DNA from 3 places in the Erwinia sp. L03-1 genome. Region 2 is predicted to be linked to each of the others. Evidence: predicted binding sites of a transcription regulator. Region 2 holds the regulator's gene; each other region holds the start of a gene.
What was found. The regulator LexA, encoded in region 2, represses DNA repair genes until DNA is damaged. The targets are predictions, from matches to a motif close to TNCTGTATGTACATACAGNA.
Positions count from the first base shown of each region.

Region 1: dinB (DNA polymerase IV) is a predicted target of LexA. The motif match lies at 1,504-1,523, and genes of this name have one in related genera.
Region 3: uvrB (excinuclease ABC subunit UvrB) is a predicted target of LexA. The motif match lies at 2,905-2,924, and genes of this name have one in related genera.

Region 1 covers NZ_CM178762.1:3,497,726-3,503,100, reverse strand. The annotation lists gene AC4PCC_RS16305 (class II glutamine amidotransferase) at 1-585, shown strand, start outside; gene dpaA (peptidoglycan meso-diaminopimelic acid protein amidase) at 556-1,296, opposite strand; gene dinB (DNA polymerase IV) at 1,539-2,594, shown strand; gene pepD (beta-Ala-His dipeptidase) at 2,679-4,136, opposite strand; gene gpt (xanthine phosphoribosyltransferase) at 4,399-4,857, shown strand; gene frsA (esterase FrsA) at 4,977-5,375, shown strand, end outside.
Region 2 covers NZ_CM178762.1:4,312,971-4,318,345, reverse strand. The annotation lists gene plsB (glycerol-3-phosphate 1-O-acyltransferase PlsB) at 1-31, opposite strand, end outside; gene AC4PCC_RS19815 (diacylglycerol kinase) at 160-528, shown strand; gene lexA (transcriptional repressor LexA) at 636-1,244, shown strand; partial or broken gene AC4PCC_RS19805 (MATE family efflux transporter) at 1,382-2,234, shown strand; gene AC4PCC_RS19800 (CsbD family protein) at 2,481-2,690, shown strand; gene zur (zinc uptake transcriptional repressor Zur) at 2,962-3,480, opposite strand; gene AC4PCC_RS19790 (conjugal transfer protein TraF) at 3,958-5,202, shown strand.
Region 3 covers NZ_CM178762.1:3,072,053-3,077,427, forward strand. The annotation lists gene AC4PCC_RS14135 (gluconeogenesis factor YvcK family protein) at 1-708, shown strand, start outside; gene uvrB (excinuclease ABC subunit UvrB) at 799-2,826, opposite strand; gene AC4PCC_RS14145 (hypothetical protein) at 3,120-3,326, opposite strand; gene AC4PCC_RS14150 (ATP-binding cassette domain-containing protein) at 3,755-4,471, shown strand; gene bioD (dethiobiotin synthase) at 4,543-5,217, opposite strand; gene bioC (malonyl-ACP O-methyltransferase BioC) at 5,210-5,375, opposite strand, start outside.

The DNA.
Region 1 (5,375 bases), 820 kb from region 2:
CGGCTGGTGCAGGAGTATCCGATTAAATCGCATTCCGTGGTAGCGCACATTCGCCAGGCGAACCGGGGCGAGGTGGCGCTGGAAAATACGCATCCCTTTACCCGCGAGCTGTGGGGCCGCAACTGGACCTATGCGCATAATGGGCAGCTGAAAGGCTACCGAACGCTGGATACCGGTCCCTTTCGGGCGGTCGGCGAAACCGACAGCGAACAGGCATTTTGCTGGCTGCTGCACAAGCTGACCACGCGCTATCCGCGTACGCCGGGCAACTGGCCTGCGGTATTTCGCTATATTGCCGAACTGGCGACGGAGCTGCGGAAAAAGGGTGTATTCAATATGCTGCTGTCGGATGGCCGCTATCTGATGGCTTTTTGCTCGACGAATCTGTTCTGGATAACCCGTCGGGCACCGTTTGGCAAGGCTACGCTGCTGGATCAGGACGTTGAGATTGATTTTCAGAAGCAGACCACGCCGAATGACGTGGTCACGGTGATCGCTACCCAGCCCCTGACGGGCAATGAAACCTGGCACAAAATTGCGCCAGGCGACTGGGCGCTATTTTGTCTGGGTGAGCGCCAGCGATGAACCGGTAGCCGGGGCGCTAAGCAGTGACCCCGGGCTATTCAGCACGTAGTGACCGTCGCTGACGCTGACCGAAGGCGGCAGGTGGGTCTGCACAAACTGGGCGTAGCCCGGTTGCAGCTGCTGCCAGAAGCTGTAGTACACCGAGTTACGGTGACGCTGCATATTGCTTTCGGTCATGCGGAACGGATAGATGCTTAATTCGATACGTGGCTGACCGTTACGCAGCGCGGCTTCCACAAAGCGATAGATATCCTGAATATTGGTATCGGTCATCGCATAACAGCCGATAGACACGCAGCTGCCGTGGATCATCAGATATTTCCCTTCATATCCCTGCTGACGATCGTAGGCGTTAGGGAAGCCGACGTTAATCGCCCGATAAAAGCGGCTGTCGGGTTTTAACTGGGAAAGCCCGACGCTGTAAAACCCTTCCGGACTTTTAAAATCTCCCTGACGGCGCTTAGGCCCCAGGCCACCAGAGAAATTACAAATTCGATAGCTGTCTATTAAACGATAATCGTTGCCAATTTTGCCATAAAGCTCAAGCGTGCGTTCTTCTTTGAATATCTGAATATACACAGGCGTGCCAATTAGATGTTTCTTTAATTCTTTGCTTACCGGTGCCAGCGGCAGTACCGGGGTGGTGGGTACGCTGGCGAAAACAACGGCTGGCAGAAAAAACATCGCAAAAAGGAGTGCGATTTTGCCCATTCTGGTTCCCTTGAAAAAGGAGGGGTGGATGCGGCGTCCGGGACGCGTTTACAGGCAATATCAGTTGATAGCCGCTATTGCTGCGTCACATTAGCATTGTCTATTTTTTTATCAAGAGAGCTGAGTATAAAATACTGAATAAAAATGTGGCTCAGCCCTTTGCCGCTGTGCTTTGGCTAAACGGGTAATATTGTCATTCGCTTATTTCGCTGTATACTTATCCAGTACAGTTGGAGGGGGATATGCGGAAGATCATTCACGTCGATATGGACTGCTTTTATGCCGCAGTAGAGATGCGCGACGATCCCAGCCTGCGCAATATCCCGATAGCCATCGGCGGCAGCCATCTTAAGCGGGGGGTGATCAGCACCGCTAACTACCCGGCGCGCAAGTTTGGCGTACACAGCGCCATGTCCACCGCGATGGCGCTTAAGCTCTGTCCGCATCTTAAGGTGGTGCCTGGCCGTTTCGAGGCCTACAAAGAAGCCAGCGCCCATATTCGTGAAATATTCTCGCGCTATACCTCCCTGATTGAGCCGCTCTCTCTGGATGAAGCCTATCTTGACGTCACCGACAGCCTGCACTGCCACGGGTCGGCCACGCTGATGGCGCGCGAAATTCGCCAGACCATCAGTCGGGAGCTGAATCTGACCGCCTCGGCAGGCGTAGCGCCGGTGAAATTTGTCGCCAAAATTGCCTCCGATCTGAATAAACCCGACGGGCAGTTCGTGATAACCCCTGATGAAATGTCGCAGTTTCTGCTGACGCTGCCGCTGGCGAAGATCCCCGGCGTCGGCAAGGTGACGGCCAAAAAGCTGGAGGAAATGGGGCTGATGACCTGCGGCGACGTGCAGAAAACCGATCTTGCCGCGCTGCTCCGGCGCTTTGGCAAGTTTGGCCGGGTGCTGTGGGAGCGCTGTAACGGCATTGATGAGCGGGAGGTGGTGACCGATCGCCTGCGCAAATCCCTCGGCGTTGAGCGTACCCTGTCGGAGGATATCCACAGCTGGGAAGAGTGCCTGAAAATTATCGACTTCCTCTATGAGGAGCTGGAGCGCCGCCTGATCAAGATCAAGCCAGACCGGCTGATTGCCCGCCAGGGCGTCAAGCTTAAGTTTAATGATTTCCAGCAGACCACGCAGGAGCACGTCTGGCCCGAGCTGAATAAAGACGACATGATTGCGGTGGCGAAGAAGGCCTGGGAGGAGCGGCGGAGTGGGCGCGGCGTCAGGCTGGTCGGACTGCACGTGACGCTGCTCAATCCCCAGATTGAACGTCAGCTGCTGTTGGGTTTATAGCGGGTAAGAGCGGGCAGCAACAGGGGCAGGCGCACGGCCCGCAGGGAAGCAGCAGGCGGAACAGGGTCCGCCTGCCGCTCAGGCTTACTTCGCCGGGATTGCCTTAAGCAGCGCCGTCAGCAGCTGCCAGTAGAGGCCCACGCTGGCAATATGGACCTGCTCATCCGGCGAATGTGGCCCGGTAATGGTTGGCCCGATGGAAACCATATCCATGTCCGGATAGGGCTTTTTAAACAGACCGCACTCCAGACCCGCGTGGATCACCTGGATGTTTGGCGTTCTGCCAAACAGCTTTTTGTAGGTCTCCCCCACCAGCGCCATCACCGGCGAGGTGGCGTCCGGCTGCCAGCCAGGATAGCTGCCTTTCGCCCGCACCGTGGCACCGGCCAGTTCGGCCAGCGCGGTCAGGGTTTCCACCACGTACTCTTTACCGCTGTCGATCAGCGAACGGATCAGGCTGTTGATCACCGCTTCGTTTTCGCGGATCGCCACCACGCCGACGTTCAGCGAGGTTTCGACCACGCCTTTCACTACGTCAGAGTTGCGAATAACGCCGTTTGGCGTACTGTTCAGCAGCGCGATAAAGGCGTCGCGGCTGGCTGCGGTCAGCGCCGGGCCACTGGCCGCCACGTTCTCCACCACCAGATTAATGTTCTTCTCTTTCAGCGCCAGCTCGCTTTTTAGCGTCTCCAGATAGTGCAGCGCCTGGCTTTTCAGCACGTCCAGCCTGTCTGCCGGGACGGCGAGCGTCGCCGTGGCCTCACGCGGGATAGCGTTACGCAGCGTACCGCCGGTAAAGTCGACCAGGCGCAGATCCAGTGCCTTAGCCTGGGTGAACAGAAAGCGGGCCAGCAGCTTGTTAGCGTTACCCAGGCCGACGTGAATATCACAGCCGGAGTGGCCGCCCTTCAGGCCCTTAAGTTGGAGCTGAATATGCGCGAAGCCTTCGGGTACCGCTTCACGGTCGATCGGCAGCGTCGCCGTAAAATCAATGCCGCCCGCGCAGCCCATATAGATTTCACCCTCTTCTTCCGAATCGGTGTTAATCAGGATGTCTGCCTGCAGCCAGTTGGGCTGAAGGCCAAACGCACCCGCCATGCCGGTCTCTTCGGTCATGGTCAGCAGCACTTCCAGCGGGCCGTGCTCAACGTTTTTATCCGCCAGCACCGCCAGCGCAGAGGACAGACCAATACCGTTATCCGCGCCCAGCGTGGTGCCGCGCGCCTTAACCCATTCGCCGTCGATCCAAGGCTGGATGGGATCTTTCGTGAAGTCGTGAACCGTGTCGTTGTTTTTCTGCGGCACCATATCCAGGTGCGCCTGCAGCGCCACCGGCTTCAGATTTTCCAGCCCGGCGGTGGCAGGTTTGCGGATCAAAATATTGCCCACTTCATCGCGTTCGGCCCAGAAGCCCTGTTCTTTCGCCCAGCCCAGAATGTACTGCGCCAGCGCTTCTTCATGATAAGAGGGGTGCGGAATAGAGCAGACTTTGGCAAAGATATCCCACAGCGGCTGTGGTGACAGTTGAGATAATTCAGACACGATAACTCTCCTGTGCCAGCACCATCGTTCAGCATGAGCCGTGGATGGCGAGCAAGATTAGCGGTTAAACAGCTCGCGTCAGCGGATCTGACGCTGTTGGCAAAGAATATCATCGTTTCAATGGGGATGCTTACTTCGCAACAGCAAAAAAGCGGGCTGGAGGCCGATCGGTGCTGGTTTTTAGCGCCTCAGATCTCTATAATTCCGCGCAACCTCACCCATAGTACATTTTTAAGCCAACACCATTGGTCGGGACACCTTTATGAGCGAAAAATACATCGTCACCTGGGACATGCTGCAGATCCATGCCCGTAAACTGGCTCAGCGCCTGCTTCCCGTTGAGCAGTGGACAGGCATTATCGCGGTCAGCCGCGGCGGACTGGTTCCCGCTTCCCTGCTGGCCCGTGAGCTGGGTATTCGCCATGTGGATACCGTGTGCATCTCCAGCTACGATCACGACAATCAGCGTGAAATGAAAATCCTTAAGCGCGCTGAAGGCGACGGTGAAGGTTTTATCGTCATTGACGATCTGGTGGATACCGGCGGTACCGCGCAGGCGATCCGCGAGATGTATCCGAAAGCCCACTTTGTGACCATTTTCGCCAAGCCTGCCGGTCGCCCGCTGGTTGACGACTATGTGGTTGATATTCCGCAGAACACCTGGATTGAACAGCCGTGGGATATGGGCGTAGCCTATATTCCGCCCATTGTTAAAGGCTGATTGATCCCGGTCAACGCAACGCCCGGTTCTGCCGGGCGTTGCTGTTTTTACGGTTAGCGCAGCCGCAGGGCCTGGGGTAGACTGGTCCCATGCCCTGTGCGCCGGAGGACCGCCACGCTATGTCACCGAAAAATCTGAGCGAAGAGCTGTTCAAACCGCGCTTCAAACACCCTGAAACCTCATCCTTAGTGCGTCGCCGACATCTGCATAAGCCGCTGCCGGTTCATTCGGCGCTGGAGGGGGAGAGTCACGCTGGCTGGTACCGGATGATTAACCGCGTATTCTGGACGTGGCGCGGCCTGCCGCCGCTTGAGATCGGCGAGGTGCTTGCCAGAATCGCCAACAGCCGCGCGGAGCACACCGATGAAAGCCTGCTGGATACGGTGATCGGCTATCGCGGCGGCAACTGGATTTACGAGTGGTCTTCCCTGGCGGCGCAGTGGCAGCAACGGGCCAGCGCGGCCACCCGCGATGAAGAGGCAGGGCGCTGCTGGCTGCATGCCGCCAATTTGCTCGGC
Region 2 (5,375 bases):
GGTTATAATATAAATTACGCCAACCTGACATAGACAACATGAAGCCTCTTGTTAGCAAAGCGCGGCAAGCATACCAGAAAGCGCCAGTGAGATCTGTGGTGTTGCAAAATGTGCGCCACCCAGACATTGACGTTAAACAGTTCAAAGGGTTCCCTCATTATGACAAATAACGTCACCGGATTGACCAGAATTATCAAGGCCGCAGGTTATTCGTGGCAGGGACTGCGTGCGGCATGGCAAAACGAGGCGGCTTTTCGTCAGGAAGCCATTGTGGCGCTTGTCGCCATCGTGCTGGCCTGCTGGCTGGACGTGACGCCGATAACCCGGGTGCTGCTGATCGGTTCGGTGGTGCTGGTGGTCGTGGTTGAACTGCTTAACAGCGCCATAGAAGCGATAGTGGACCGCATCGGCAGTGAGCGGCACCCGCTGGCAGGCCGCGCAAAGGATATGGGTTCAGCGGCAGTGCTGCTGACTATTCTCATGGCGATGACCACCTGGCTGATGTTGTTAGTGCCACATATGCGATAGACGTTCCAGAATCAGACAAACTGCTGTTTTTTGTCCATCTTTAGGTTTTCATTGCGCAAATACCTGTATATACTCACAGTCGACTGTATAAACAACCAGGGGGCGGGATGAAAGCACTAACGGTAAGACAGCAACAGGTTTATGACCTGATACGCGCCCATATTAACCAGACCGGCATGCCGCCAACGCGGGCAGAAATTGCCGCACAGCTTGGCTTCCGCTCCCCAAATGCGGCGGAAGAACATCTCAAGGCACTGGCACGTAAAGGCGTAATTGAGATTGTGTCCGGTGCCTCGCGCGGCATTCGACTGATGATGGAAGACGAAGAAGGCCTGCCGCTGATTGGCCGCGTCGCCGCCGGTGAGCCGCTGCTGGCCCAGGAACATATCGAAGGCCACTACAAGGTTGACCCAGGTTTGTTTAAACCCAGCGCCGACTTCCTGCTGCGCGTGAGTGGCATGTCGATGAAAGATATTGGCATTATGGATGGCGATCTTCTGGCGGTGCACAAAACCCAGGAAGTGCGTAACGGCCAGGTTGTGGTTGCACGTATTGATGATGAAGTTACCGTCAAACGGCTGAAAAAGCAGGGCAACACGGTCCATCTTCTGCCTGAAAACAGCGATTTCGAGCCGATCGTCGTCGATCTTCGCCAGCAGACCCTGTCGATTGAAGGTCTTGCCGTGGGTGTGATCCGTAACGGTAACTGGGTTTGATAACCGTTTTATCCGTTCTAACTGACTGTTAACTGACGCGCCGCTTCGCCAGCGCGTCAGTTTATCGTTGGCTACCACTCAGCAGACGATGTGTATGACAGTGACTTGCGCAGACACCCGTCGCGCAGTGGGTACCGATGCGATTTCTAAACGCTGCTGACAAAAGCCTCTGGCGGCTTGCGCTGCCGATGATCCTCTCAAATATTACCGTGCCGCTGCTGGGGCTGGTCGATACCGCTGTCATTGGCCACCTCGATAAGCCTGTCTATCTTGCGGGCGTTGCGATCGGCACCACCATCACCAGCTTCCTGTTTATGCTGCTGCTTTTTCTGCGCATGAGCACCACCGGACTGACCGCTCAGGCTTTCGGTGCCGGGTGACAAAGCTGCGCTTGCACGCGCGCTTATGCAGCCTCTCTGCATTGCGCTGGCGGGCGGACTGGCTTTTATCGCCCTGCAATCCCCTCTTACGCATCTGGCGCTGACGCTGGTCGGCGGCGATCCTGACGTGCAGTACCAGGCATCACTGTTTATGCATATCCGCTGGCTCAGCGCGCCTGCCACGCTGGCGAATCTTGTGCTGCTGATATGGCACGCGGCATGCCGTCAGGCGGGATGGGTCGCGCTGTTTTTCTCACTGCTCTATGCCTTTGCCGGGCCTTATATTGTCGCACTGCTTACCTCGATCCCTGCTTTACAGCAGCAGGCGGATCGCTACCTGATTTGGCAGGTCCTTCTGCCGGTATGCGGCGTCTGGTGTTACCTGCTGGATGGCATGTTTATCGGTGCAACCCGCGCCGCAGAGATGCGTAACAGCATGGCACTGGCGGCGCTGGGTTATGGCCTGACCCTGATTACCGTTCCGGTGCTGGGGAATCACGGTCTGTGGCTGGCGGTCACGGTTTTTCTGCTGTTAAGAGGGCTAACGCAGGGCGCGATATGGCGGCGGCACCAGCGCAACGGAACGTGGTTTTTGCCTTCGGGTCAGTGAAATGTATCTTGCATCGCCTGGTTAATCATTGATAAAAAACAGTTTTTTATCCACCCGGGCAGGAATAGTCTTAATCTGCCGCTTATTATCGTGTCGTTCCGTGCAATCCCCTCATCTTCTACTACAATTATCGTTAGGTTAAGCAGTTCAGCAGCGTTTTATATTGCTGCCAGGCGTTATGCTTAGACGATTGTACTAAATCTCTTACACCTAAAGCTCTTTACACTCAAAGTCAGGAGACACAAGATGAATAAAGATGAAGCCGGCGGTAACTGGAAACAGTTGAAGGGTAAAGTGAAAGAAAAATGGGGCAAGCTGACCGATGACGACATGACGGTCGTAGAAGGTAAACGCGATCAGCTGGTCGGTAAAATTCAGGAGCGCTATGGCTACGCAAAAGACCAGGCTGAGAAAGAAGTCAGCGACTGGGAAAGCCACAATAATCACCGCTTCTGATAAGTAAGTTCTTTTCTCTGACAGCATTAAAGCGTTTCAGGAAGATACTCCTACCCAGGCACATGGACCGTGCCGCTTAAACTCCGCATCCCCTTTTCAACCTTTACCCACACCACACCTGAGCGGCAATCATCCAAACCCTGTCCCAGGCAGTTATCATACGATCCAGGCTGAGTGGTTATCCTGTACACACCAACCTGAGCAACGATCTGCGATCTTTACCTCTTTATTGTCCTGAATGTATCTCCTGGGGGCGTTTCTCGCATTCCGGTTAGCGTCCGCGCTTTTTACCGGCATTTTGGGTGTGATCGTGGTGGCAATTGTCCTGATGGGTACAGGCCTCAACCTCGCTACAGTCCCGACATAATCCATGCGTTTCGATGATGCTATGGGACAGGGTAAAGCCTGAGTTAAGGGCCAGCGTATTCAGGATATTTTCAACCCCTTCCGCGTGCTTCTCGGCGACAGACCCGCAGCGATCGCAGATCAGCATGGCAGAGGTGTGGGAAGGTTGCTCAAAATGATGGCAGACAACGTAGCTGTTGGTAGACTCAACGCGATGAACAAATCCCTGTTCCAGCAGAAAATCCAGCGCGCGATAGACGGTAGGGGGCTTAGCCTGGGGTTCCGTGGTGCGCAGCAGATCAAGCAAATCGTAGGCGCTAATGGCCCCGTGGTGTCCGCTCATCAGCCGCAGCACTTCCAGACGCTGAGGCGTCAGTCTTACATTACGCTGCTGACAAAGTGATTCCGCTTGTGACAGGATTTTTTCAGCACTGCTAGTGGTCATTTTTCTTCCCCCTCACGCCAGATCGAATTGTTATGTTATCACGCCCGCCACAAAACGCCGAATCCCCTCGCGCACCTCTTTTGTGAATTAACCGTCAGGGGTAAGCTGCTGAAAAAATTCCAGAAATGATTGGTATTTGACTAAAGGGGCTATCATTAAGCTCTCTTAATCTGTCAGAGCATTTAGAGATATGACGTAAAAGGTCTATAAAACATCTTTTATGTAATTTGCAGCCACAAACGTTACTGACTACCTTGAGATAAGGAATAGCGGCATTTTAAGCGTAAAGGATTGAGATACCGGGCTAAACGATTAGTGTGATAACAGATAAATAAATCGGCAATGAGCTGATAAGCCCACGCATTGTTATTTACTTCACGGCAATGAATAGCTGCCTCTGTGTCCATTATGCAGGCAGTCGCACTCTTCTCGCTTACGTTAAGCGCTTTTTCCTTTTCTGGATGGGTCTACGGTAAAATGATTAAATTGATCGGTAAGTTGAACAGGCTGTCCCGGCCTGCGGTTTTCCCCGTCTTGTTCCTTGCTCCTCTGAGCGCTCTTGCTGCCGGTAATTATTATGATGCGCGTAACGATGCAATGGGGGGAACGGGCGTCGCCTCTTCCACCTACGGCACGGCGGTGCTGGCTAACCCGGCGCTGATGACAAAAGCTCAGCCCGATGATGACGTCAGTATCATTCTGCCCGCGGCAGGGTTACAGGTAACGGACAAAAATAAGCTGATTGATAAAGTCGATGACCTGACCGACAGCGTCGATCGCTACAAGGATATTGCCAGCAGTGGCGCCTTCAACTTTGCCGACTACCCGAAAATCCAGGCTGCCGCGGGCGATCTTGCCAGCCAGCTGCGTCACATAAAGGGCAATGAAGCCTCCGGCACCGCAGGCGCCGCCTTTGCCGTCACCATCCCGAATGAACAGCTGCCGTTTGCCTTTGTGACCAAAGCCTACGGCACGGCCCACATTACTGCTGCCGTCAGCCAGAGCGATATTGATTACCTGCAGGGCGTGGCCGATGGCACGATTTTTCCGCTGCCGGGCGACCAGAGTAAACTGACATCAGCAGGACTGGGGCGCGGGGCCATTGTCTATGACTACGGCATCGCCGTTGCTCATGAATTCAGTATCGCCGGGCATCCGGTGTCGTTCGGCGTGACGCCGAAGTTGCAGAGAACCTACCTGTATAACTACAGCGCCTCGGTTTATAACTACAACAAGTCCGACTTTACTAAAGGGCGCTATAAAAACTCTGATACCGGCTTTAACATTGATGCCGGTGCCGCGACCGATCTGGGCGAAAACTGGACGCTGGGCCTGAACGCGCAGAACCTGATTTCGCGCGATCTGGAGACGAAAGAGGTTAACGGCTATAAGGATACCTATCAGATCCGCCCCATCGTGACGCCGGGGATCTCTTACCATATCGATCGTCTGACCACCGCTCTGGATGTTGACGCCACGCCCACGAAGCGATTTAAATCGCAGGATGAGAGCCAGTATGCGGGTGTCGGTGCCGAGTACCGTCTGCTGAGCTGGTTGCAGCTGCGTGCCGGCTACCGTGCCGATATGAAATCCAACGATACAAACGTGGTCACCGCCGGTTTTGGCATCTCTCCCTATAACCGCGTCCATCTGGATCTGGCGGGTATGAAAGGCGACGACCATACCTGGGGTGCCGTTGCTCAGCTAAACTTCACTTTCTAACGGTGGCGGCAGGGCGCACGTGCTGTGCGTTCCTGCCAACACGTTATGCATCCCGCCACGCCTGCCCCCCATCACTTCCTGAGGCGACACACTCAACGCGCGGTGTTAATGATTGCGGCATCAAGCCGTGATACCATTGCACACATTATCATCGTTTATTAAATATACCGAGT
Region 3 (5,375 bases), 1.2 Mb from region 2:
AATCAGCTGATTACCGAACCGAGCGTGGCTTCTGCCATGTTTGAGTATCGCTTTGCCGGTAACGGCGAGCTGGCCGGACATAACCTCGGTAACCTGATGCTGGTAGCGTTGGATAACCTCAGCGTGCGCCCGATTGAGGCCATTAATCTGATCCGCAATTTGCTCAAGGTAGATGCGTTTCTGATCCCCATGTCAGAGCAGCCGGTGGACCTGGAAGCCATTGATGAAGAGGGGCAACGGGTGCACGGCGAGACGGAAATCGATCGGATGTGTCGCCCCCCCTGCGAGCTGATGCTCTCTCCTGCGGTGACGGCCACCCGCGAAGCGGTTGAGGCCATCGCCGAGGCCGATCTTATCCTGATTGGGCCGGGCAGTTTTTACACCAGCCTGATGCCGGTGCTGCTGATGCCCGATATGGCACAGGCGCTGCGCCGTACGCCGGCCACGATGGTGTTTATCGGAAATCTGGGTAAAGAGCTGAGCCCTGCCGCCGCTCAGCTCACGCTGGCCAACAAGCTGGCAATTATGGAAGAGTACATCGGTAAAAAGGTCATTGATGCCGTTGTCGTCGGCCCCGGTACCGATACCCACAATATCACCGATCGCCTGATTATCCAGGAGCCGCTTGAGGCGGCAGATATTCGCTACCGGCACGACCGACAGCTGCTCCATATTGCGCTGGAGCAGGCTATTCAGTCGATTGTTTAAGCGGAAAGCGGAAGCATGCTATTCATTCGATTGTTTAAGCGAAAAGCGGGAGCATACTTATCAGCCAATGGTTTAAGCGAAAACGCGCGGCTAGGAAGCCGCAATAAAGAGCTCGCGCGCCTCGTGTAGCCGATCGCGTACGCGCGCGGCCTCCTCGAACTCCAGGTTCTGCGCATGCTGCTGCATCTCCGACTCCAGCTCGTGGATCTTCTTTTGCAGCGCCTGCGGCGTCATTGCCAGGTAAGGGCTGTCGTCCTCAACAACAGGATGGGAGGTTTTGCCGCCGCGCCCCCGGGTTTTGGTCTTGTTAATGCCCTGCCCCAGCTCAAGAATATCGGCGATTTTCTTGTTGAGACCCTGGGGTACGATGCCCTGCTCCTTATTGTGCAGCTCCTGCTTTTCCCGACGACGCTCGGTTTCACCAATCGCCCGCGCCATGGAGGGCGTAATTTTATCGCCATACAGAATTGCCTTACCGTTAAGGTTTCGCGCGGCACGGCCGATGGTCTGGATCAGCGAACGCTCGGAGCGCAGGAAGCCCTCTTTGTCGGCATCCAGTATCGCCACCAGCGACACCTCCGGCATATCCAGTCCTTCCCTCAGCAGGTTGATCCCCACCAGCACGTCAAACTTGCCCAGCCGCAGATCGCGGATAATTTCCACGCGCTCCACGGTATCAATGTCCGAGTGCAGATAGCGAACGCGCTCGCCGTGCTCTTCGAGATACTCGGTAAGGTCTTCCGCCATCCTTTTGGTCAGTACCGTCACCAGCACGCGCTCATTGATCACAGCGCGCTTGCGGATTTCAGACAGCAGGTCGTCAACCTGGGTACCGACCGGGCGCACCTCAATCAGGGGGTCGAGCAGCCCGGTAGGACGCACCACCTGGTCGATCACCTCACCGCCCGATTTCTCCAGCTCGTAATTGCCCGGCGTGGCAGAGACGTAGATGGTCTGCGGTGCCAGCGCCTCAAACTCTTCGAATTTCATTGGGCGGTTATCCAGCGCGGACGGCAGCCGGAAACCATACTCCACCAGCGTCTCTTTACGCGCCCGGTCACCGCGATACATCCCCCCGATCTGCGGAATGGTGACGTGTGATTCGTCAATAACCAGCAGCCCGTCGGCAGGCAGGTAGTCAAACAGGGTCGGGGGCGCTTCGCCCGGACCGCGCCCGGAGAGATAGCGCGAGTAGTTTTCGATCCCCGAGCAGTAGCCCAGCTCGTTCATCATTTCAAGGTCGAACTGGGTACGCTGGGTGATGCGCTGCTCTTCCAGCAGCTTGTTGTTTTCCAGCAGAACGCGTTTGCGGTCAACCAGCTCCACTTTGATCTCTTCCATCGCCTGCAAAATGCGCTCGCGCGGCGTTACATAGTGCGTTTTGGGATAGATGGTATAGCGAGGGATCACCGATTCGATCTGCCCGGTCAGCGGGTCAAATATTGACAGCCGTTCCACCTCTTCGTCAAACAGCTCTACGCGCAGGGCATAGTCATCGGACTCCGCCGGGAAGATATCGATCACCTCGCCGCGTACCCTGAACGTCCCGCGCTGGAAAGCCTGATCGTTGCGGGTATATTGCAGCTCGGAGAGCCGACGCAGGATCGAGCGCTGGTCGATCACCATACCCCGCGTCAGATGCAGCATCATTTTGAGATAGAGGTCGGGATCGCCCAGACCGTAAATGGCCGACACCGACGCCACCACAATCACGTCGCGACGTTCCAGCAGCGCTTTGGTCGCTGACAGGCGCATCTGCTCGATGTGCTCATTCACCGAGGCGTCTTTCTCAATAAAGGTATCGGAGCTGGGCACATAGGCCTCAGGCTGATAATAGTCGTAGTAGGAGACGAAATACTCCACCGCGTTATCGGGGAAAAACTCTTTCATCTCGCCGTAAAGCTGCGCAGCGAGGGTTTTGTTAGGTGCCAGCACCATAGTCGGGCGGTTCAGATCGGCAATGACATTGGCCACGGTGAAGGTTTTGCCCGATCCGGTCACCCCCAGCAGGGTTTGATGAGCCAGCCCATCCTCCAGCCCCTCTTCAAGACGGCGAATAGCCTCAGGCTGGTCACCTGCTGGCTGGAAATCGGAGTTGAGTTTAAAGACTTTGCTCATTGGATTGCTACCTGATGATAAATGCTCGCGGACAGGAGATTAATTTTACTCTGCCGTGGCGATTTTGCCAGCAAAAAAGACTGGATATATCCACAGTTATTTTGCATGATGAAGTGAACCTGTTGTTAAGTCCTTATAGATAACCGGTTAAATACTTAATCAAACAGGGAATAGTGAGGTTATCCCCAGAAGGGTCTGCCACTTTAACATTTGTCAAGCGTGGCTGACAAAATGCGGGAAGCGCGCGACCGGTTTTTTTATCCTGCTTGATTTTCATCAAGTCGTTGATAGTGTTATGCATTCACCGTAAGATGAGTTTCACAGCAACTCGTGCCCAGGCCGCGCTGGCTCTCGCCTGGCGTGAGTTTTAAGCCGCTCATGCACATGGTTATCCACAGGAATGGTGGATAACTGATTTGAGCGCCCGAACCGTCTGCTGTGTATAAAGCTGCGCTGCCGGTAAAAAAGGATGCTAAAAATTTTTTTTTGCTTTTTTTCACTGTCAATCTTCAGCATTGGCATGATGAGAAAGCATAGTTTTGGTGCCGCCGCCAGCCCTGGTTACCCCTTATTTACTTATATCCTTTCCCCTCTCACTGCTTCTCAGACAGGCAACTGCACCATCACCAGCCTGCACGGGGCACCGCCGCAGTGCAGCACCAAATCACTACCGGTAATTATTAAATAAACATTACCAATAACCGCAGCAAAATGCCTGTCGGTATCATGATTGCGTGCAGCACTTAACAACCTGGCCTGTCAATTGCAAGACACTACGGGAAGCAGGTCAGCACCCGGCGCGCTCCTTACACCAGAACGAAGCTCAGAGCCGCAGGTTTCTTATACAAGGCATTGAAGACTGTTTGACAGACGACGGAGAGCGGATGCAATCAGGTGCGATCGATAACTGTCTGAAGGAGAGTGTCAGATGCTCAGCTTACGTTCAATTAATCAGTTTTACGGACAAAACCATATTTTGTGGGATGTCGATCTCGAATTACCGCCTGGCACCTGCACCGGCGTGCTGGGCCGCCCCGGCATGGGCAAAACCACCCTGGTTAACTGTATTATGGGTAATCTGCCCATCAACAGCGGCTCGATTATCTGGCAGGAGGGGAGCCTGCCGCCGCAGGATCTGCTGCTGCAGCCCGTAGAACAGCGGGCCGCGCTGGGGATAGGCTATGTTCCGCAGCGGCGTCAGCTCTTTTCACAGCTAAGCGTGGAGGCCAATCTGCAAATCGCGCTGCTTGCCGGTGCGGGTCCCGACAGGCATCGGGCCATCCCTCCGGTGGTGTACGATCTCTTTCCGGCGCTCTGGTCCCTGCGCCACCAGCGCAGCGGCGATCTGCGCGCCGATCAGCAGCAACAGCTGGCCCTGGCGAGGGCGCTGGTGCTGGAGCCCAGGCTGCTGATTTTGGATGAACCGATGGAGGGAATGTCCTCCTGGCTGGAGGAGGAGATGGGCAATCTTATCCACCGCCTTAACCATGACTTCGGCCTGACCATCCTGCTGCTTGAACAGCGCATCTCGTTTATCCGCCGGGTGGCCGACTACTTTCTCCTGCTGCACCAGGGGCGCAACGTGGCGCACGGCACCGTTGCTCAGCTTGATGAGAATATGGTTAATACCTGGCTGGCGGTCTGAGCGCCCGGTAGCGGCGCGTCATACCGCTCCAGCATGCTGCCAGCCCCGGTTGCGCTGGCTGGCGCCGCGATTCACACCGGCAGCCTGACGTATTGCCCCAGCTGCTCAAAGTCCCCGGCCTCGGTCAGGTAGGGAATTTCGCCCAGCATCGGCGCCGGGAGCCGCTGCGCCAGCGTGGCCAGATACTCCTGATGCCGCTTGCCCGGCGGCTGAACAGCGTTTGCTATCCACCCTGCCAGCCGCAGACCGCTGGCCAGAATCGCCTGCGCGGTCAGCAGCGCATGGTTAATACAGCCCAGCTTGATCCCCACTACTAGCACAACCGGCAGCTGTTCAGCCCGCACCCAGTCGGCGAAGGTTGCGCTGTCGGTGAGCGGGGTGAACCAGCCGCCAGCCCCCTCGGTCAGCACCCAGTTCGCCTGCTGCGTCAGGGCCTTCAGCCCGGCAGAAAGCTGCTGAAAATCGATAGGCCTGCCCTCCTCCGCGCTGAGGATATGCGGAGCGGTAGGCTCCACAAACGCCATCGGATTAATGCTGTCGTAAGGGAGATCCACGGCGGACGCCTTTTGCAGGACTAACGCATCCTCATTGCGCAGCCCCTGTGGCGTGATCTCACTGCCGGAAGCGACGGGCTTGTATCCCACGCAGCGAAAACCCGCCTGCCTGGCCGCCTGTAGCAGGGCGGTGCTGGCGACGGTTTTCCCCACTTCGGTGTCCGTTCCGGTTATAAACCAACGTTCAGTCACGGTTAATTACTCCATAAATCAGATGGTAGCTCAGCAGGCAGCCGCGCGCGTCGCGGGGCCAGACCTGCTCAAGCTGTTGAAGATGACGGCGGGTCAGCAGTGCGCCATGCCGCCCCTGATGCAGGTGCGTTGCCCCAATCCCCTTCAGCGAGCGCAGC